3 regions of the Microbacterium sp. NPDC003461 genome follow, and region 3 is predicted to be linked to each of the others. Evidence: predicted binding sites of a transcription regulator. Region 3 holds the regulator's gene; each other region holds the start of a gene.
What was found. The regulator HspR, encoded in region 3, represses chaperone genes until heat shock. The targets are predictions, from matches to a motif close to AAGTTGAGTCNNNNNGACTCAACTT.

Region 1 (7,202 bases), on a different contig from region 3:
CGCCGCCTCGTTCCCCCTCGCACCGCTGGTCGGCTCCGGCCTGCTCGCGGGCGTCGGCCTGGCCACCGCGCTCCTCGTGCTGGCGCTCACGCTCGTCGCCGTCGCGATCGCCCTGTCGCTCTTCCGCCCGCTCACCCGCATCGGCACCCCCGACACGTGGGCGGCCGACGCGGCCTGACCCGGCGGGCTCCGGCGTGATAGACAGCAGAGCATGGACGAGATCGCCCCCTCCCCGCAGCGCCACCACCGCCTGCCCGGGCTGTACAACTTCCGAGATGCCGGCGGGTACGACACCGCCGCGGGCACGGTGCGCTGGGGCAAGCTGTTCCGCTCGGACGCCCTGCACCGCATCGACGAGGTGACGCGGCAGCACCTGGTGGGGCTCGGCATCGCCCACGTCGTCGACCTCCGCAGCGCGATGGAGCTGGAGGCCGCACCCAGCGCCCTCGCCGAGCTGCCGATCACCGTGCATCATCTGCCCGTCTTCGCGGGGGCGGCGCCCGTCTCGGCCGCGGCCTCCGGCATCGCGCGGGTCTACGAGCACATCGTCGACGAGCGGGGCGAGGCGCTGGCGGCCGCGGTGCGCGTGATCGCGGGCACGGCACCGCACGAGGCGGTGCTCGTGCACTGCACGGCGGGGAAGGATCGCACGGGGCTCGTCATCGCGCTCGCGCTGTCGGCGGTGGGCGTGGCCCGCGAGGACGTGGTCGCCGACTACGCGCTGACCGAGGCCAACCTGCGCGGCGAGTGGGCCGACCAGATGCTCGCCGCCATCCGCGCCAGGGGCATCGATCCGACCCCCGAGATCGTGGGGCTCGTCACCGCGAGCCCCGCCGCCGTGCTCGAGGCGACGCTCGCGCGGATCGACGCCCGCCACGGTTCGATCACCGACTACCTGATCGCGCACGGGATGACCGCGGCCGAGATCGACCGCCTCGCCGACACCCTGATCGATCGCGCCTGAGTCAGCGCCGCAGCTCGAGACCCAGCCAGTCGGCGAGCGCCTCGAGCTCGGCGTCGACGGCGTCGGCGTCGGCCGGCGACAACGGCACGTCCTCGTGGATCGCGTTCACCGTGAGCACGCCCTTCTTGCGGTCGGCCTTCGCGTCGAGCTTGCCGATGAGGCGGTCGCCCAAGAGGATCGGCAGCGCGAAGTAGCCCCAGCGCCGCTGGGCGGCGGGCTTGTACATCTCGAGCACGTACTCGAAGCCGAACAGGTCGCGCGCCCGGTCGCGGGCGTAGACCATCCGGTCGAACGGCGACAGCAGCGCCGCCCGATCCCCCGCCCACTCGGCGCCGAGCACGTCCGGATGCACGCGCCACGTGCCCTCGACGCCCTCGACCACGGCCTCGAGCCCGATCGGGCCGAGCGGCGAGGGCTCCGCCGGGGAACGCAGCGGCTTCTCGCGGGCGATGCCGAGCGACAGCAGGCGGCGCTCGTCGCGGATCGCGCGGGCCTCGTCCGGCGACTGCACGTGCAGGTCGGCCGGGTACACGCGCTCGGCGAGATCCCACAGGCGCCGGCGGCCCTCCCGCCCGGCGACCGCGACCTCGCCGCGCAGGCACAGCACCTCGAGCATCCGCCCGGTGTTGCGCTCGTCGTCCCAGCCGGTGGAGGCGTACGGCACCTCGGGGTCGTTCGGCAGCGTGGCCGCGGTCTGCGCGCCGTCCGCCCGCAGCCGCGCCACGATCCGGTCGCGGAACGCCGCGTTCGCCTCGACCCAGGCGCTCGTCGCGGGATTCACCCACTCGTCCGCGACCGCGAGCACGACGCCCATGTCGGCCATCGGGCGCAGCAGCGTGACGTGCTCGGCCACCGTGCGCTCCACCTCGAGTGCGTGGGTGAGGTCGGCCGGCGCCAAGGCGTCGCCGAGGCGCGACCACAGCACGAGCTCCTGGCTGCGCGCGACCGCGGTGGTCGGATCGATCTGCACGCCCGCGAGCTGATCCATGACCTCGAGCAGCGACTGCGGCCGGTACGCGTCGAGGAACTGCGCGCGCACCGCGATGCGCCGCGCCTCCTGCCCGCTCAGCGTCAGCATGCCCCGATCGTGCCACCCCGGGCGCCGACGCAGAAGGCGCGGATCCGCCCGCGGCGCGCCGGCCGGCTGTCGTACGGTGGCAGGGTGAGCCAGCCGTCGCCCTCCGCCTATCGCTTCGACGCGCGGCCGCTCGTCGATCCCGTGGACCGCGCCGCCGTGAAGGCGTGGCGGGCGCAGCAGCGCGCGAACGGCGCCGGCACGGGCCAGGGCTGCCTCGTCGCCGGCATGATCGCGTTCGCGTCGGTCTTCCTCGTCGTCGGGCTGGCGATGCTGCCGCTGATCGGGGGCGCCTTCTCCGGGGACCGGCCGTCGCCGGCGTTCGTGCTCGTGCCGCTGCTGTTCCTCGCCGTGCCGATCATCATGATCGTCGCCGTCGTGCGCGGCGCGATCGGCTCCCCCGAGGCCGCATACCGGCTCGACCACTTCGCCCGCGCCAACGGAATGCGCTACCTGCCCCGAGCCGAGGATCCGCGCCTTCCCGGCATGATCTTCAACCGCGGCAACTCGCGCCAGGCCACCGGCCGGGTGCGCGGCGAGCACCCGCGCTTCGTCGAGTTCGGCAACTACCGCTACACGACCGGATCGGGCAAGAACCGCACCACGCACCGCTGGGGCTACGTGGCGATCCACCTCGACGCCCCGCTGCCGCACATCGTGCTCGACGCGCTCGGCAACAACAGCGTGTTCGGCTCCAACCTGCCCACGACCTTCGACCGCGATCAGCGCCTGAGCCTGGAGGGCGACTTCGACCGCCACTTCGCGCTGTACTGCCCGCAGGGCTACGAGCGCGACGCGCTGTACCTGTTCACGCCCGACATCATGGCGCGGTTCATCGACCACGCCGGGCAGCTCGACGTCGAGATCGTCGACGACTGGCTCTTCCTCTACACCCGACGGAACGTCTCGACGCTCGATCCGCGCACCTGGGCATGGCTGTTCTCGGTGGTCGCGGCCCTCATGGACAAGCTCGCTCAGTGGGGTCGGTGGCGGGACGAGCGGCTCACGGCGGGCGCCGCCCCGGCCGCCGTCGTCGCGCCCGGAGGGGCCCTGCCCTTCGGCGACGAGGCCGTCGTCGCGCCGCCGGCGCCGGCACCCGGCGTGGCCGAGCCCGGGCGACGCCTGAAGAAGGGATGGTCGTGGGCGAGTGTCGTGGTCGCGCTCCTCGCGATCGCGTGGTTCGCCCTCAACGTGATCGGCATCTTCGGCCGCTGAGCCGCGCAGCTTCGAGATCGCTGTGAAGTTGGCACTCTCACCCCGAGAGTGCTAATAATCGAAGTGAGTCGATCCGACTCGATTCTGTGAGGTGAACAGCGCCAGACAGAAGGAGGACGATCACCATGGCGATGTTCTTCGATCCGTTCCGCGAGCTGGACCGCGTCGCCCAGCAGATGCTCGACCGTCAGGGGCCGCGGCTGATGCCGATGGACCTGTACCGCGACGGCGATCACTACGTTCTCAGCGCCGACCTGCCGGGGATCGATCCCGGCAGCGTGGACATCGACGTCGACGGTCAGGTGCTCACGATCCGCGCCGAGCGGACCGTGCGCAGCGACGAGGGCGTCTCGTGGATCACCCGCGAGCGTGCCTCGGGCACCTTCCTGCGTCAGCTGAATCTCGGCCAGGGCATCGACACCGAGGCGATCTCGGCCCGGTACGAGAACGGCGTGCTCAGCGTGCTCATCCCGATCAGCGAGAAGGCCAAGCCCCGCAAGATCGAGATCCAGCACGGCGCCGACGCACCCGCGATCACCGTCTGACGCGGCACAGACGGGGCGGCTCCGATGGAGCCGCCCCGTCTGCATGCGCACGCGATTCGCGGGCATCTGGTCGCCGTCGCTCCCCGGACTGCGCGAGCCCCCGGCCCCCACCTGGCTCAAGCGCCCCCGCCTGACAGCCCGCGGGGCGCCGCCGCCTGAGGCCGGTCAGCGCGCGGAGCGGGGCGCGAGCGTCGAGAGCAGCGCGAGCTTCTCGTGACTCTCGGTGCCCGGCACCGCCGTGTAGACGAGCAGCGACTGCGACGTGGCGGGGTCGATCAGGTTCTGACAGGTCACGTCGAGCAGGCCGACCTCGGGGTGAAGGAAGCGCTTCGTCTCCGCCGGGCGCAAGCCCACCTCCTGCAGCTGCCACACCTCACGGAACTCCTCGCTCCGGGCCAGCAGCAGGTCGGCAAGTGCCGCCGCACGGGACCTGGGACCCCGGCGCCCCCGCACTTCGCGCAGTCCCGATGCCCACAGCCGCGAGAGGAAACCGTGGTCCTCGCGGGGGTAGAGCTCACGCATGTCGGGATCGGTGAACCATCGGAAGCCGATGCTCCGTTCCGGCCCCTCGAAGCGCGTCAGGTCGCCCGTCAGCGCGATCCCCAGGGGCGTCTGGCGCAGGGTCTCCCCCAGCTCCGTCACGATCTCGGCCGGGGTGTCCTCGAGCCGGTCCAGCACCCGCAACAGGCCGGGTCCGATGTGCTCGCTGCCGCCACCGCGCGGCGGCAGCGGATGCCCGGCCAGGCGGAACACGTGGTCGCGCTCATCCACCGTCAGGTGCAGGCCCTGCGCGATCGCCGCGAGCATCTGCTCCGACGGCAGCGGTCCGTCACCGCGCTCGAGGCGGGCATAGTAGTCGGCCGACATGTGGCACAGCGCGGCAACCTCCTCGCGGCGCAGGCCCTCCGTGCGGCGACGTCGGCCCCGGGGAAGACCCACGTCCTCCGGCTGCAGCGCCGCACGGCGCCGCCGGAGGAAGTCGCCCAGCCCCGCCCTGTCGATCACCACGCCTCGATCCTGGCACCCGCGGGTCCGGCCAGCCACGACATGCCAGGTCCTGGATCCGCCGTTCGGCATCGCGCCACAGTGGGAGCCGACCAAAGGAGACCCATGCCTCGCACGCCCATCGACCTCCCTCTCCCGTCCCTCGCCGGCCGACGCGCCGTCGTGACCGGCGGCAGCGACGGCATCGGACTGCGCATCGCCACTCGACTGGCCCGTGCCGGCGCCGATCTCGTGCTTCCGGTGCGCAATCCCGCCAAGGGAGCGGCCGCGGCCGAGAGCATCCGGGCGGCGACGCCCGGCGCCGTCATCGAGCTGCCGCCACTCGACCTCTCGTCGCTCGCGTCCGTCGCCGATCTCGGCGACGCGCTCGTCCGCGACGGACGGCCGATCCACCTGCTCATCGCCAACGCGGGGGTCATGACCCCGCCGACGCGCCAGACCACATCCGACGGCTTCGAGCTCCAGCTCGGCACCAACCACCTCGGGCACGCCGCCCTCGTCGCCCATCTGATGCCGCTGTTGCGCGCCGGCAGAGCGCGGTGACATCGCAGGTGAGCGTGGCCGCCGCACGCGGCGGGATCGACTGGGGCGACCCGAACGGGGAGCGGTCATACGACGGCATGCGCGCCTACCGCCAGTCGAAGATCGCCGTCGGGCTGTTCGGGCTCGAGCTGCAGCGCCGCAGCGCCGCGCGCGGATGGGGGATCACGAGCACCCTGTCGCACCCCGGGGTGGCGCCGACCAGCCTGCTGGCCGCGCGTCCCGAGATCGGCCGCTCCGGGGACACCCTCGGTGTGCGGGTGATCCGCTGGGGGTCGGCTCGGGGCCTGTTCTTCGGAACCCCGGAAAGCGCTGCGTTGCCCGCGCTGTACGCGGCGGCGTCACCGGACGCGGAGCCCGGGCGACTGTACGGCCCGAAGGGACCGGGCCACCTCGGCGGCGCACCCGCCGAGCAGTCGCTGTACCGTGCCTTGCGGTCCGCCGACGACGCCGCGCGTCTGTGGCAGCTCACCGAGGAGCTCACGGGCGTCACGTTCCCCGGGTGAGCTCACACCATGCCGAGCGCGCGGGCCTCGTCCTCGGTGAGCAGCCGCGAGCGGATGAGAAAGCGCATTCCGGTCGGCGCCTCGACGCTGAATCCCGCGCCGCGGCCGGGGACGACGTCGATCGTGAGATGGGTGTGCTTCCAGTACTCGAACTGCGGCGCCGACATGTAGACCTCGATCGGATCGTCGAGACCCGCGTCGATCGTGCCGAGGAGGACGTCCCCGGGGCCGGTGCGGAACATCCCGACCGGGTAGCACATCGGCGAGGATCCGTCGCAACAGCCACCCGACTGGTGGAACATCAGCGGGCCGTGCTGCGCCGTCAGGGTGCGGAGCAGGGCGGCGGCCTCACCCGAGACCGCCACCCGGCTCACATCGTGCTCCATCAGAAGAATCCCTGCGCACCCTCGGCATAGGAGACGAGGAGGTTCTTCGTCTGCTGGTAGTGCTCGAGCATCTTCAGGTGGTTCTCGCGACCGATGCCCGACTGCTTGTACCCGCCGAACGCCGCGTGCGCGGGGTACTGGTGATAGGTGTTCGTCCACACCCGGCCCGCCTCGATCGCACGGCCGGCGCGGTAGCAGATGTCCGCGCTGCGGCTCCAGACGCCGGCCCCCAGCCCGTAGAGCGTGTCGTTTGCGATCGAGATCGCGTCGTCATAGGTGTCGAACGACGTCACCGAGACCACCGGCCCGAAGATCTCCTCCTGGAAGATGCGCATCGAGTTGGAACCCTCGAACACGGTCGGTGCGATGTAGTACCCGCCGCTCAGCTCGCCGCCGAGGTCGACCGGCTCGCCGCCCGCCAGCACCTTGGCCCCCTCCTGACGGCCGATGTCGAGATAGGAGGTGATCTTCTCGAACTGGTCGTTGGACGCCTGTGCGCCGATCATCGTCTCCGGGTCGAGCGGGTTGCCCTGCTTGATCGCCTTCACGCGCTCGAGCGCGTCGCCAAGGAAGGAGTCGTAGATGGACCGCTGGATCAGCGAGCGCGACGGGCAGGTGCACACCTCTCCCTGATTGAGGGCGAACATCGTGAAGCCCTCCTTCGCCTTGTCGTAGAACGCGTCGTCCCGATCGGCGATGTCCTCGAAGAAGATGTTGGGGCTCTTGCCGCCCAGCTCGAGCGTGACGGGGATGAGGTTCTGCGACGCGTACTGCATGATGAGGCGGCCCGTGGTCGTCTCCCCCGTGAAGGCGATCTTGCGGATCTTCGGGTGCGAGGCGAGCGGAGCGCCGGCCTCGATTCCGAACCCGTTGACGATGTTGACCACGCCGGCGGGGATCAGGTCGCCCACGATCTCCATGAGCAGCAGGATCGACGCCGGGGTCTGCTCGGCCGGCTTGAGCACG
Region 2 (7,202 bases), on a different contig from region 3:
CTCGAGCAGCTGGTGCGGGGCGAACGAGCCGTCGGCGCGCTGGCCGACCTGCTCGACGTGGAGCTCGGCCAGCTCTCGTCGCAGCTGGGTGTGCTGCGCCGCGCCGGCGTGGTCGTGACGCGACGGGAGGGCACGACGATCCTGTACTCCGTGCGCGATCCCCTCATGGCGGACCTGCTGGGAATCGGGCGGCGGATGCTGGTCGAGAACCTGCGCGACTCCCGCGCCCTCCTCGACGACCTCGAGAACGCCCCGTCGACCGCTGATGCTTCCCCGCGCGACGACGACGCGCGCCGCACCGGATCCGCACGGTGAGCGACCGCGCCGCACGGACCCGCGCTCTCGCCCGGCGCGGGCTGTCGTTCCTCCCGAGCCTCGGCGATCTCGCAGCGGCTCGGCGCGCCCCCGGCCGCGACCTGCTCGCGGGACTGACGGTGGCGGTCGTCGCCCTCCCCCTCGCCCTCGCCTTCGGCGAGGCCTCGGGGCTGGGAGCGGGAGCCGGCATCACGACCGCCGTGATCGCGGGTGCGATCGCCGCGATCTTCGGCGGCAGCAACCTGCAGGTCTCCGGACCGACCGGCGCGATGACGGTCGTACTCGTGCCCGTCGTCGCCCAGTTCGGGTCACAGGGCGTGCTGCAGGTCGGACTCCTCGCCGGCGTGATCCTCGTGATCCTCGCCGTCAGCGGCGTCGGGCGCATCGTGCGCTTTCTCCCGGCGACGGTCGTCGAGGGCTTCACAGCGGGCATCGCCGTCGTGATCGCGCTGCAGCAGGCGCCCAATGCGCTCGGCATCGAGCCCTCGTCCGCCCACGAGGTGTGGCGCGTGGCCGGCGACGCCGTCCTGACGTGGGCCGCGGCTCCCGATCCGGTGCCGCCGCTGACCGCCCTCGCCGTCGCCGCCGTGATCATCGCCGGCTCGCGTTGGCGGCCCGGCGTGCCCTGGTCGCTCCTCGCGATCGCCGCCGCCACGGCCGCCGCCGTGTGGGCGCCGGGCCTGGAGCGCATCGGGGCCCTGCCACCCGCGTTGCCGGCACCAGACGCGTCGTTCGTCGATCCCGGCACGTGGCTCGCCCTCGCGCCATCCGCCTTCGCCGTGGCCGCCCTCGCGGCGCTCGAGAGCCTGCTGTGCGCGACCGTCGCCGACGGGATGCGCGTGGGCGAGCGACACGATCCGGATCGCGAACTGTTCGGCCAGGGGCTGGCCAACCTCGCCGTGCCCTTCTTCGGCGGGGTGCCCGCCACGGCTGCGATCGCACGTACCGCCGTCAACGTGCGCGCCGGCGCCCGCTCGCGGCTGGCCGCGCTGACGCATTCCCTCGTGCTGCTGGCGATCGTGCTGGCGCTCGGCCCCGTGGTCGGGCTCATCCCGCTCGCCGCCCTCGCGGGGGTGCTGCTCGCGACCACCGTGTCGATGATCGAGCTGCGCTCGCTCGTCGCGATGGCGCGCGCCACCCGTGCCGACGCGGCCGTGCTCATCCTCACCTTCGGCCTGACGGTCGTGTTCGATCTCATCCTGGCCGTGGTCGCGGGGCTCGCGATCGCGGGGCTGCTCGCGCTGCGCGACGTCTCACGCGCGGCGACACTCGAGCGCGTGCCGCTCGACGACCACGACCACGCGGACGAGGAGAACGAGCTGTTGCACGAGGGCATCGTCGCCTACCGCTTCGACGGCCCGGTGTTCTTCGGCGCCGCGCCGCGCTTCCTCGTCGAACTGACGGAGGTCGCCGACGTCAGGGCGCTCGTCCTGCGCATGAGCCGCGTCAGCTCTCTCGACGCGACCGGAGCGCTCATGCTGGACGACGCGATCCGCAACCTGGAGCGGCGCGGCATCGCGGTGTTCCTCTCCGGCGTGCAGGATCGCCACCGCTCCGTGCTGCGGCCCATCGGATCGCTCGCCGAGCTGAGCGCCCGTGACCGCGTCTTCGCGCGCACCCCCGACGCGATCGCCGCGGCGCGGGAGCATGTGCGCGCCCCGGGATAGCCGCCGGTCAGGCCCCGGCGAGCAGGCGCGTCATCCGGTCGGTGAACCCCGGCTCGGTCGCGAGCACGGCGCGGTGGCGCGCGCCGGCGACGGCGGGCCAGTCGTTGTGGATGCCGCGCAGGTCGGCGCTCGTGCGGCCGCGGTTCGGCCCGTCGGTGGTGTCGATCTCGATCGGCACCACCGGGGCGAGCGTCGCGGTGGCCAGGCCGGCGGCGATGCCCACGGCGAGCGCGTCGTGGTTGCCGGCGCAGCGACGCCCCGTCTCGCCGAGGTAGAAGTCGTAGTACGCATCGAGGATCCGGGCGCAGTAGCCCCCGATCGCGCCGCCGGCGGCGAGCGCGCGCAGGTGGTCCTCCTCGAGCATGTCGCGCATCGTCACGTCGAGCCCGACGAAGGTGCACGCCCACCCGGCCTCGACGACGCGCTGGGCCGCCTCCGGGTCGTGCCAGATGTTCGCCTCGGCGGCCGGGGTAATGTTGCCGGGCGCCAGGAAGCTGCCGCCCATGATCGTGACCTCGCGGATCCGCTCGGGCAGCGTCGGATCGGCCGCGAGCGCGTCGGCGAGGTTCGTGAGCGGGCCCACCGCGACGAGGTGCAGCTCGCCCGGCCGCTCGTGGCTCAGGCGGATGATGAGCTCGGGGGCCGTCTCGGCGGTGAGCGCGGGCACGAACGACGTGTCGGCCTGGCCGCCCTGGCCGTCCTCCCCGTGCACGTTCGTCGAGAACGACGCCGTGGCGCCGTTCGAGGGCCCCTCGGCGCCGCGCGCCACGGGCACATCCGATCGGCCCGCCATGTTCAGGACGAACGCCGTGTTGCGGGCGGCGGTGTCGACGTCCACGTTGCCCCACGTGGTGGTGCAGGCGACGAGCTCGATCTCGGGCGAGAGCGCGGCGGTGAGGATGGCGAGGGCGTCGTCCACCCCGGTGTCGACGTCGAGGATGATGCTGGTGGTCACCGACCGATCCTAGTTTCCGCGGGCGAAGGCGCCGAACCCGCCCCCGTTCGCCGAACCCGCGCCGGATCGGGCGCGGGGTGGCGGATCGAGGGCGGGTTCGCGGAGGGTCAGGCCGCGACCGGGGCGTCGGCCGTGACCAGGAGCTCGCCCGCGACGGCGTCGAGGCGCACGCGGCCGCCGTCCGCCAGGTCGCCCGCGACGAGGAGGTCGGCGATCCGGTCGTCCACCTCGCGCTGGATGAGGCGGCGCAGCGGGCGGGCGCCGTACTCGGGCTCGTACCCGTGCTCGGCCAGCCAGTCGATCGCCGCCTCGGAGACCTCGAGCGAGATCTCGCGGGCCTGAAGACGCGAGCGCGTGGCGCCGAGCAGCAGGTCGACGATGCGCCGCAGCTGCTCGCGGTCGAGCTTGCGGAACAGCACGATCTCGTCGATGCGGTTGAGGAACTCCGGGCGCATCGACTCGCGCAGCCGGCCCATCACCCGGTCGCGCAGGTCCTTCTCGTCGTACTCCGCGCCGCTCGCGGAGAACCCGATGGCGCCGCTGCGCGAGGCCAGGAACTCCGAGCCGAGGTTCGAGGTCATCACGACCACGGTGTTGCGGAAGTCGACCGTGCGTCCCTGGCCGTCGGTCAGGCGGCCGTCGTCGAGCACCTGCAGCAGCAGGTTGAACACGTCGGGGTGCGCTTTCTCGATCTCGTCGAACAGCACGATCGAGTACGGGTTGCGCCGCACGCGCTCGGTGAGCTGGCCCGCCTCGTCGTAGCCGACGTACCCGGGAGGGGCACCGACGAGGCGCGCGACGGTGTGCCGCTCGCCGAACTCGCTCATGTCGAAGCGGACGATCGCGCCCTCGTCGTCGAACAGGCTCGCCGCGAGGGCCTTCGCCAGCTCGGTCTTGCCGACGCCGGTGGGGCCGAGGAACAGGAACGAGCCGACGGGGCGGCGGGCATCGCCCATGCCGGTGCGGCTGCGGCGCACCGACCGCGCGACCGCGCGCACGGCGTCGTCCTGGCCGATGACGCGCGCGTGCAGCTCGTCCTCCAGGCCGGCCAGGCGCGCCCGCTCGGTCTCGGTGATCCGGCTGGCGGGGATGCCCGTGGCGCGGCTCACGACGGCCGCGATCTCGGGCTCGTCCACGACCGCGCCCGCGGGCGCGCCGCTCGTGGCGGCCTCGTCGAGGCGGCGCTGGACGTCGGCGATCTCGTCGCGCAGGCGCGAGGCCTCCTCGTACCGCTCGGCGGCGACGGCGGCGTTCTTCTCGGACTCGAGCGTGGCGAGCCGCTCCATGAGCGCGGCGGTGTCGACCGGTACGCCCAGGCGCAGCCGCAGTCGGGCGCCCGCCTGATCGATGAGGTCGATGGCCTTGTCGGGCAGCACGCGCTCCGTGAGGTAGCGGTCGCTCAGCTCCACGGCGGCGCGCAGCGCGTCGTCGGTGTACGTCACACCGTGGTGCTCCTCGTACGCCGGGCGCAGGCCGCGCAGGATCTCGACCGCGTCGGCGATCGACGGCTCACCCACGCGCACCGGCTGGAAGCGGCGCTCCAGCGCGGCGTCCTTCTCGATCGTGCGGTACTCCTTCAGCGTCGTGGCGCCGACGAGGTGCAGCTCGCCGCGCGCGAGGCGCGGCTTGAGGATGTTGCCGGCGTCCATGGCGCCCTCACCGCCGCCGCCCGCGCCGACGAGCGTGTGGATCTCGTCGAGGAACAGGATCAGCTCGCCGCGGTGCTCGGCGACCTCGTCGATCGTCTTGGTGAGGCGCTCCTCGAAGTCGCCGCGGAAGCGCGTGCCGGCGAGCATGCCGGGCAGATCGAGCGCGATGACGCGCTTGCCGCGCAGCTGCTCGGGCACCTCGCCCGCCACGATCGCGCGGGCCAGGCCCTCGACGATGGCGGTCTTGCCCACGCCGGCCTCACCGACGAGCACGGGGTTGTTCTTGGTGCGGCGCGAGAGGATCTCGATGGTCTGCTCGATCTCGTCGGCCCGGCCGATCACGGGGTCGAGCTCCCCGGCCTCGGCGCGCGCGGTCAGGTCGACGCCGTACTTCTCGAGCATCGATCCGCCGCCGGACGGCGCCTCCTCCGGCGCGCCCTGCGGCGAGACGGCCTCGCGGGCGCCCTGCGTGAGCGCCTCGGGCGTCACGCCGGCGCGCGAGAGGATCTGCCCGGCGGGCGAGTCCTGCGCCAGCACGAGCGCGAAGAACACGTGCTCCGGATCGATGTAGGTCGCGCCCGCGGAGCGCGCCACCTGGTACGCGTGGAACATCGCGCGCTGCACGGCGGGGGTGATCACCGCCTCGTCGCTGTGGACGGGGAGGCTCTCCTGCGGCAGGCGCTGCTCCGTCTCGGAGCGCAGCGCGTCGAGTTCGGCGCCGACGCGCGCGACCGCCCGGGCGACCGTGTCGTCGTCGAGGAGCACGCGCAGCACGTGGAGGGCGTCCATCTCCTGCTGGCCGCGGGCGTGCGCGAACGCGGCGGCGCGCTGCAGCAGGCTCTGCGTGCGCGCGCTGAGGAAGCGGCTGAGGTCGATCGACCGCGCCGAGCGGGCGCGCTCACCCTGCAGGTAGCGCGCGAGGAACTCGTCGAACGCGCCGAGACCGTCCTGGGGGAAGTCGGCCATTCCTTGTCTCCTAAAACTTGAGCGGTTCGCCATCAACTTTAGAAGTTGAGTGCGGTTGTATCAAGTTGAACGGCGCCGCATCCCGGCCTATTCCCAGCCCGAATCCATACCTAGATGCGCTAGGTTCAATTACCTAGAGGTACAAGGGATGAACGGAGGCGCGCATGCGCATCGACAAGGACCTCGTGGCGGCCTCCGCCACCCCGCTCGTGCTCGGCATCCTCGCCGACGGCGAGTTGTACGGCTACGCGATCCTGAAGCGCGTGAGCGAGCTGTCGGGCGGCCGGATGGAGTGGACGGACGGCATGCTCTATCCGCTGCTGCACCGGCTCGAGCGGGCGGGCCTGCTGTCCGCCACGTGGGGCGCCTCGGAGACGGGGCGTCGCCGCAAGCACTACGCGATCACGGACGCCGGCTGCGCCCTGCTCGAGGAGCGCCGGGCGCAGTGGGAGGTCGTGGCCGACGTCATGCGGAACGTCTGGGAGGCCCGCCCCGCCGGCCCGAACGCGGCAGGCACGACCGCGGGAGCGTGGGCGTGATGGCGCCGCGGGCGGAGGTCGAGGAGCAGATCGCCCAGTGGCGCGGCTACCTGCAGCGGCACCGCGCGATCGCCGCCGCCGATCTGGACGAGCTCGAGGATCACCTGCGCGCGCAGATCGACGACCTCTCCGCGGCGGGACTGGCCGACGACGAGGCCTTCCTCGTCGCGATCCGGCGGATGGGCGGCACCGACGCGATCTCGCGCGAGTTCGCCCGCGAGCACACCGAGCGGATGTGGAAGCAGCTGACGGCGGCCGATGGGCTCGCGGCGGATCGCCGCGAGCCCGTCGTCGCGATCGGGCTCGGCGCCGCCGCCGGCCTCACCGTTCTCGCGCTCATCCAGCTGTTCTCCTACGGCGCGCCGCTCGGCGGCGTCGAGGCCAATGCGGCGCTGTTCCGCGTGCTGCCGACCCTGGTGCTCGCGTTCCTCGCGGCGTACTTCGTGTGGAAGCGCCGGCCGGCCCCGCGCACGACCGTGGCGCTGGCCGTCGTGTTCGGCGTGCTCGTCGCGACGCAGGCCCTGATGCCGTTCCCCAGCGCGACGGGGGTCGGGGCGACGGAGCTGCTCACGACCATCCACCTGCCGATCGTCGCGTGGGGGCTCGTGGGCATCGCGTATGCGGCGGGGCGCTGGCGCGACCACGCGGCGCGGATGGATTTCGTGCGGTTCACGGGCGAATTCGCCGTGTACTTCGTGCTGCTCGCCCTCGGCGGCGGCGTGCTGATCGGCCTCACGAGCGCCGTGCTCTCGCTGACCGGCACGGACACGACCGTCGCGATCGGCGCGATCCTGCGGGTGTGCGTGCCGGGTGCCGTGCTCGTGGCCGCGTGGCTCGTCGAGGCGAAGCAGAACGTGATCGAGAACATCGTGCCCGTGCTCACGCGCGTGTTCACGCCGATCGTCACGCTCGCGCTGCTGTGGATGCTCGCCGCCCTCGCCACGGCGGGCTCGCTCGCCCTCGTCGACCGGGAGCTGCTGATCCTCATGGACGGCGTGCTCATCCTCGTGCTCGCACTGACCCTCTACACGATCTCCGCGCGCGAGGCGCTCGCGCCGGCCGGGCCGTTCGACGCTCTGCAGCTGGGCATGCTCGTCATCGCGATCGCGGT
Region 3 (7,202 bases):
AGCTCATCGAGCGCAACACGGCCATCCCGACCAAGCGCAGCGAGACGTTCACGACCGCCGACGACAACCAGCCGTCGGTCGCGATCCAGGTGTTCCAGGGCGAGCGCGAGTTCACGCGCGACAACAAGCCGCTCGGCACCTTCGAGCTGACCGGCATCGCCCCGGCACCGCGCGGCATCCCGCAGGTCGAGGTCACCTTCGACATCGACGCCAATGGCATCGTGCACGTCTCGGCGAAGGACAAGGGCACCGGCAAGGAGCAGTCGATGACCATCACGGGCGGCTCGTCGCTGCCCAAGGAGGACATCGAGCGCATGGTGCGCGAGGCCGAGGAGCACGCGGCCGAGGACAAGAAGCGCCGCGAGGCCGCCGAGGTCCGCAACCAGGCCGAGACGCTGTCGTACTCCATCGAGAAGCTCATCAAGGAGAACGACGACAAGCTGCCGGCCGACGTGAAGGAGTCGGTGCAGGCCGACGTCGACGCGCTCAAGACGGCGCTCGCCGGTGACGACGACGACGCCGTGAAGACGGCGTTCGACAAGCTGAATGAGAGCCAGGCCAAGCTGGGCGAGGCGATCTACGCGCAGTCGCAGGCGGACGCCGCCGCGGCGTCCTCGGAGGGCGCGCCGGCCGGCGAGCAGGCCGGCGGCGAGTCGGATGAGGATGTCATCGACGCCGAGGTCGTCGACGACGAGGACGAGAAGAAGTAACCATGGCGGACAAGGACTTCGACGAGAACGACGAGGTCCAGCCTGGCGCCGAGGGGCCGGAGGCGAGCGCTTCCGGCCCCGACGCGCAGGCGGACCAGAGCGCCGAGGGTGCCCCTGCGGACCAGGGCGCCCCGACGGGCGAGCCTGCCGAGGGAGACGAGTCGCTGACGGTGGACGACATCCTCGGCGCCGCGCAGACCGACGAGGCGGCCGAGGCCGAGCGCAGCGACTACGAGACGCAGCTGCAGCACGACCTCAAGCGCCTGCAGGCGGAGTACGCCAACTACCGTCGCCGCACGGAGGAGCAGCGCCAGCTCGAGATCGACCGGGCCAAGGGCTGGGTCGCCAAGAGTCTGCTCCCCGTGCTCGACGACCTCGACCGCGCCGCCAAGCACGGCGACCTCGAGGAGGGCAGCGCGTTCGCGCTCGTGGCCGAGAAGATGCGCGGCGTGGCGGAGCGCATGGGACTGATGACCTACGGCGCGGCGGGCGACGTGTTCGACCCGCAGCAGCACGAGGCCGTGTTCCAGCAGCCCGTGCCGGGCACGACCGAGTCGACCATCCTCGAGGTGGTCGAGGTGGGCTATCGCCTGGGCGACGTGGAGCTGCGGCCGGCGAAGGTCGTGGTCGCCGTGCCGGCGGAGTAAGGCGGGAGACGCATGGCCAGTCAGGACTGGTTCGACAAGGACTTCTACAAGGTCCTGGGGGTCTCGAAGGACGTCTCCGACGCCGAGCTCAAGAAGACGTACCGCAAGCTCGCGCGCCAGTACCACCCGGACTCCAATCCGGGCGACGCGGCGGCCGAGGCGAAGTTCAAGGAGATCAGCGAGGCGTACTCGGTGCTCTCCGACGCGGAGCAGCGCCGCGAGTACGACGAGATCCGCGCCATGGGATCCGGCGCGCGCTTCACGGCGGGCGGATCGGGTGCGGGCGGCTTCGAGGACGTCTTCAGCCGGTTCACGACGAATCGCGGATCGGCGGCCGACTTCGACGACATCTTCACGATGTTCAACCAGGGCCGCGGCACCGGCTTCGGCTCCGGCCGCTTCGGCCAGCCGACCGGCGGCTTCCAGGGATTCGGCGGCCCCACCAAGGGGCAGGATCTGCGCGCCCGCACGACGATCGACTTCGTCACGGCGGCGAAGGGCGAGACCGTGACGCTGCAGAGCGAGGACGGCAAGCCGTTCAAGATCAAGATCCCCGCCGGCGTGGCCGACGGGCAGAAGATCCGCCTGCGCGGCCGCGGCCGCCCGTCGCCGGACGGCGGCGAGAACGGCGACATCGTCGTGGAGGTCGCGGTGCGCCCGCATCCGGTCTTCACGCGCGAGGGCCTGAACCTGCGGGTGACCGTTCCCATCACCTTCACGGAGGCGGCGCTCGGCGCCACGATCGAGGTGCCCACCCTCGAGGGCGACGCCGTGCGGCTGCGTGTCACGCCGGGCACGCCGTCGGGCCGCGTGCTGCGCGTGAAGGGCCGGGGCATCGCGTCGAAGAAGGGCACGGGCGACCTGCTGGCCGAGGTGCAGGTGGTCGTTCCCGGGCACCTCTCCGAGGCGCAGCGCGAGGCGCTCGAGCGCTTCCACGAGGTCGGTCCGCGCGAGAACCCGCGCGACGATCTGCTCGCGCGGGCACGGGGCTGACGATGGATCGGGGATGAGGGCGGCAGGATGAGCGAGGAGGGGGACGGATGAGCGACGCGTACGACATCGACGAGGACGCACCGGTCTTCGCCATCGCCGTCGCCGCCGAGCTGGCCGGCATGCACCCGCAGACGCTGCGGCAGTACGACCGCATCGGCCTGGTGGTGCCGGGGCGCACGCGGGGCGGATCGCGGCGCTACTCGGCGCGCGACATCGCGCAGCTGCGCGAGGTCGCCCGGCTCTCGGGCGAGGGGATGAGCCTCGCCGCGATCGCCCGCGTGCTCGACCTCGAGGACGAGGTGCGCGACCTGCGCCGCCGCGTGCGCGACCTCGAGGACCGGCTGGAGGCCGAGCTGGCCTCGCGCCCCGGCGCGCGCGTGTTCGCGGCGGCGCCGGGCGGACCGGTCATCACGGTGAAGGCCGGCACGCGCGTGCGCCGCCGCGCCGAGCTCATGCTCTGGACGCCGCCCCCGCCGCAGTAGCGCGCCCGGTGCCGACCCGCCCCGGGCACCTGCGCGGCAATCCGCTGAGCCGGGGCATCATGGGGGGCATGAGCCCCCAGCTGTGGACACGCCTCGGAGAGACCGCCGCCGTCTGGCCGGGGCGGGAATGGCCGCTCGGGGCCACGTGGACGCCCGAGAGCACGAACTTCGCCGTCTACGCGCCCAACGCCACGCGCGTCGACCTGTGCCTGTTCGACGACGCCGACCGCGAGACGCGGCACGAGCTCACCGAGCAGACCCTCGGCATCTGGCACGGGGCGCTGCCCGACGTCGCGCCGGGGCAGCGGTACGGCTACCGCGTGGACGGGCCGTGGGATCCGGAGAACGGGTACCGCTTCAACCCGCACAAGCTGCTGCTCGACCCGTACGGGCTCGCCACGAGCGGCACGATCCTCGCCGAGCAGCCGATCTTCGGCGCCCGCGAGGACGATCCGGCCGCGCGCGACGACACCGACTCGTCGGCCTACACGGCCCGCAGCGCCGTCGTCGATCCGTCGTTCGACTGGGAGGGCGACGAGCTGCTCGGCACCCGGTGGCGCGAGACCGTCATCTACGAGCTGCACGTGAAGGGCTTCACGAAGCTGCACGACCGCGTGCCCGAGCCGCTGCGGGGCACGTACGCGGGCCTCGCGCAGCCGGCCGTCATCGAGTACCTGCGCGACCTCGGCGTGACCGCCGTCGAGCTGTTGCCCGTGCAGCAGTTCTTCTCCGAGCCCGCGCTGCTCGAGCGCGGCCTGAGCAACTACTGGGGCTACAACACGATCTCGTACTTCGCGCCCGACGCGTCGTACAGCTCGGCGGGGGACCGCGGCGGCCAGGTGACCGAGTTCAAGGGCATGGTCAAGGAGCTGCACCGGGCCGGCATCGAGGTCATCCTCGACGTCGTCTACAACCACACCGCCGAGGCGGGGCCGGACGGCCCGACGCTGTCGTTCCGCGGCCTGGACGACCGGGGCTTCTACAAGCGCGTCATCCCCGAGGAGGAGGGCGCCTTCGACGACACCTACTGGGACGTCACCGGCTGCGGCAACACGGTCGACGCGTGGAACCCGCTCGCGCTGCAGCTCATCCTCGACTCGCTGCGCTACTGGGTCACCGAGATGCACGTCGACGGCTTCCGCTTCGACCTCATGAGCGCGCTCACCCGCACGGGCTACGACGTCGACTTCGCGTGCGCGCTGCTCATCGCGATCGATCAGGATCCGATTCTGCGGCACGTCAAGCTCATCGCCGAGCCGTGGGACGTGTCGATGGACGGCTACCTGGTGGGGCAGATGCCGTCGCCGTGGGCGGAGTGGAACGACCAGTACCGCGACACGATCCGGGACTGGTGGCGCGGGCAGGGCACGATCCGCAACGTGGCCACGCGGCTGGCCGGATCGAGCGACCTGTACGCGGACGACGGCCGCTCGGCGTCGAACTCGGTCAACTTCATCACGGCGCACGACGGCTTCACGGTGCGCGACCTCGTCACGTACGAGCACAAGCACAACGAGGCCAACGGCGAGGACAACCGCGACGGCACCGACAACAACCGCTCGCGCAACTACGGCGTGGAGGGCGAGACGGACGACGAGGGGATCGTCGCCGTGCGGCGGCGGCAGGCGGCGAACCTGATGGTGACGCTGTGCCTGTCGAACGGCGTGCCGATGATCACGGCGGGCGACGAGCGAGGGCGCACGCAGGGCGGGAACAACAACGCCTACTGCCAGGACAACGAGATCTCGTGGGTGGACTGGAGCGCCGACAATGCTTGGCTCGACGTCTACGAGTTCACCAAGGCCGCGCTGCGCCTGCGCCGCGAGCACCCCGCGCTGCGGCAGCGGCACTGGTTCGAGGGCCAGCCCACGATCGTCGGCGGACCGCTGGATCTCGCCTGGTCGCACCCCGACGGGCGCGTGATGACCGACGAGGACTGGGGGAACGGATCGCAGCGGGCGATCGGCATGTACGTCTCGGGCCGGCCGCTGCGCGAGCCCGGGCCGCACGGCGAGCAGCTCACCGACGCGTCGTTCCTGATCTGGTTCAACTCCGGCGCCGAGGCGATCGATGCGCGCATCATGCCGCAGCAGTGGGAGCCGGCCTTCCGGGTGGTGCTCTCCACCGATCCGGAGGTCGCCGAGGGCACGGTGTGCCACGCCGGCGAGGCGATCCCCGTCGGCCCGCGTTCGATCGTCGTGATGCAGTCGCTCGAGGACGGCTCGGACTGAGCCCCCGGCCAGCGTCGCGGACCGAGCACGCCCCCTACGCGAGCGCCGCGAGCCCCAGCTCGGTCGTCGTGGCGAGGAGCGGGTGGACCGGCACGATCCGCACGGTGTAGCCGAACGGGCCCGCACGGTCCAGCACGACCTCGCCCGTGAATGCCGCGCGGGAGCCCTCGAAGCGCTCGCCGAGCGTGAGCGGAACCACCCGCAGCGACGTCAGCTGATCGTCGCCCTCGGCCCGGCCGTGGATGAGCTGGACCTGCACGTCGTCGGGGGTGAGATCGCCCAGCGCGACGTCGGCGCGCACGCGCAGGGTGGCGCCCACCTCGGCCACCTCGTCGACGCCGCTGGACTCCACGTGCTCCACGCGCACGCCCGGCCAGGCCGCACGGACGCGGCCCTTCCACGCCGCGAGCTCGATCGCGCCCGCGTAGTCTGCGCCGAGCGCCCGCGCATTGCGCGCGGCCGGGGTGTAGAGCGCGTTGACGTAGTCACGCACCATCCGCGAGGCGAGCACCTTGGGGCCGAGCGACTCGAGGGTGTGCCGCATCATCTCCATCCACCGCACGGGGATGGCGGCGCCGTCGCGGTCGTAGAACCTCGGGGTGATCTCGCGCTCGAGCAGCTCGTACAGCGCGGCCGCCTCGAGGTCGTCGCGGTGATTGGGGTCGTCCACGCCGTCGGCCGAGGGGATCGCCCAGCCGTTCTCGCCGTCGAACCACTCGTCCCACCAGCCGTCGAGGATCGACAGGTTCAGGCCGCCGTTCAGGGCCGCCTTCATGCCGCTCGTGCCGCAGGCCTCGTAGGGGCGCAGCGGATTGTTCAGCCACACGTCGCAGCCGGGGTACAGCGCCTGTGCCATCTGGATCTCGTAGTCCGGCAGGAAGACGATGCGGTGGCGCACCTCGGGGTCGTCGGCGAAGCGCACCAGCTGCTGGATGAGGGCCTTGCCGCCGTCGTCGGCCGGGTGGGACTTGCCCGCGATGACGAGCTGGATCGGCCGCTCCGGGTCGAGCAGCAGGGCCTTCAGCCGCTCGGGGTCGCGCAGCATGAGCGTCAGGCGCTTGTACGAGGGGACTCGCCGGGCGAAGCCGATCGTGAGCACGTCGGGCGAGAGGGCGTCGTCGATCCAGGTGAGCTCGGCGTCGACAGCGCCGCGGTGCAGCCACGACGCGCGCAGCCGCTGCCGCGCGTCGATCACGAGGCGCTCGCGCATGCGGTGCTTGGCCGCCCAGATGCGCTCGAAGCCGATCTCGTTGAACGCCCGCGTGAGCGCGCCCTCCTCGCCATCGAGGTCGGCGCCGGACTCGTCGAACATGTCGAGGAACTCGCGCGCCACCCACGTGCGCGCGTGGACGCCGTTCGTGATCGACCCGATCGGCACCTCGGCCTCGTCGAAGTCCGGCCACAGGCCGTTGAACATCTCGCGGCTGACGTGGCCGTGCAGGGTCGAGACCCCGTTGGCGCGCTGGCCGAGCCGGAAGCCCATGACGGCCATGTTGAAGACGCCGGGGTCGCCGCCCTCGTAGTCCTCGGCGCCGAGTGCGAGCACCCGATCCGTCGGCACGCCCGGGAGCACGCCGCCGTCGGTGGCGAAGTACTGCTCGATGAGCGAGCGGGGGAACCGATCGATGCCGGCGGGCACCGGCGTGTGGGTCGTGAACACCGTCGACGCGCGCGACATCTCCAGCGCGTCGTCGAACGCGAGGCCCGGGGCGCCGTCCCCCACCGTCAGCTCGCGGATCCGCTCGAGGCCCTGGAACCCGGCGTGGCCCTCGTTGGTGTGATAGACCTCGGGCTCCGCGGCGCCCGTGATCCGGCAGTAGGCGCGGAGTGCCCGCACGCCGCCGACGCCGAGCAGCAGCTCCTGCCGCAGCCGGTGCTCGCCGCCCCCGCCGTACAGCCGGTCCGTGATGTCGGCGTAGTTCTGCGGGTTGCCGTCGACGTCGGTGTCGAGCATCAGCAGCGGCACCCGTCCGACCCGGGCGACCCAGATCCGCGCGCGCAGGTCGGGCCCGCCGGGCATGGCGAGCGAGACCGTGGCGATCGAGCCGTCCGCCTCCCGCAGGGGGCTGATCGGCAGCTCATCCGGATCGAGCAGCGGATACGACTCCTGCTGCCACCCCTCGCGCGAGAGCGCCTGCG

Region 1: ACWDR7_RS00935 (Hsp20/alpha crystallin family protein) is a predicted target of HspR. The motif match lies at 3,315-3,339, and genes of this name have one in related genera.
Region 2: ACWDR7_RS08295 (ATP-dependent Clp protease ATP-binding subunit) is a predicted target of HspR. The motif match lies at 5,595-5,619, and genes of this name have one in related genera.

What each region holds. Positions count from the first base shown of each region.
Region 1 is NZ_JBSFPT010000001.1:197,373-204,574, reverse strand. It holds gene ACWDR7_RS00955 (MFS transporter) at 1-178, shown strand, start outside; gene ACWDR7_RS00950 (tyrosine-protein phosphatase) at 212-964, shown strand; gene ACWDR7_RS00945 (DNA glycosylase AlkZ-like family protein) at 966-2,042, opposite strand; gene ACWDR7_RS00940 (hypothetical protein) at 2,127-3,254, shown strand; gene ACWDR7_RS00935 (Hsp20/alpha crystallin family protein) at 3,380-3,799, shown strand; gene ACWDR7_RS00930 (helix-turn-helix transcriptional regulator) at 3,965-4,804, opposite strand; partial or broken gene ACWDR7_RS00925 (SDR family oxidoreductase) at 4,910-5,850, shown strand; gene ACWDR7_RS00920 (DUF779 domain-containing protein) at 5,853-6,236, opposite strand; gene exaC (acetaldehyde dehydrogenase ExaC) at 6,236-7,202, opposite strand, start outside.
Region 2 is NZ_JBSFPT010000017.1:5,918-13,119, forward strand. It holds gene ACWDR7_RS08280 (ArsR/SmtB family transcription factor) at 1-315, shown strand, start outside; gene ACWDR7_RS08285 (SulP family inorganic anion transporter) at 312-1,982, shown strand; gene ACWDR7_RS08290 (nucleoside hydrolase) at 1,990-2,937, opposite strand; gene ACWDR7_RS08295 (ATP-dependent Clp protease ATP-binding subunit) at 3,045-5,552, opposite strand; gene ACWDR7_RS08300 (PadR family transcriptional regulator) at 5,717-6,091, shown strand; gene ACWDR7_RS08305 (permease prefix domain 1-containing protein) at 6,091-7,202, shown strand, end outside.
Region 3 is NZ_JBSFPT010000035.1:11,547-18,748, reverse strand. It holds gene dnaK (molecular chaperone DnaK) at 1-710, shown strand, start outside; gene ACWDR7_RS11645 (nucleotide exchange factor GrpE) at 713-1,357, shown strand; gene ACWDR7_RS11640 (DnaJ C-terminal domain-containing protein) at 1,370-2,350, shown strand; gene ACWDR7_RS11635 (heat shock protein transcriptional repressor HspR) at 2,398-2,832, shown strand; gene glgX (glycogen debranching protein GlgX) at 2,901-5,063, shown strand; gene glgP (alpha-glucan family phosphorylase) at 5,098-7,202, opposite strand, start outside.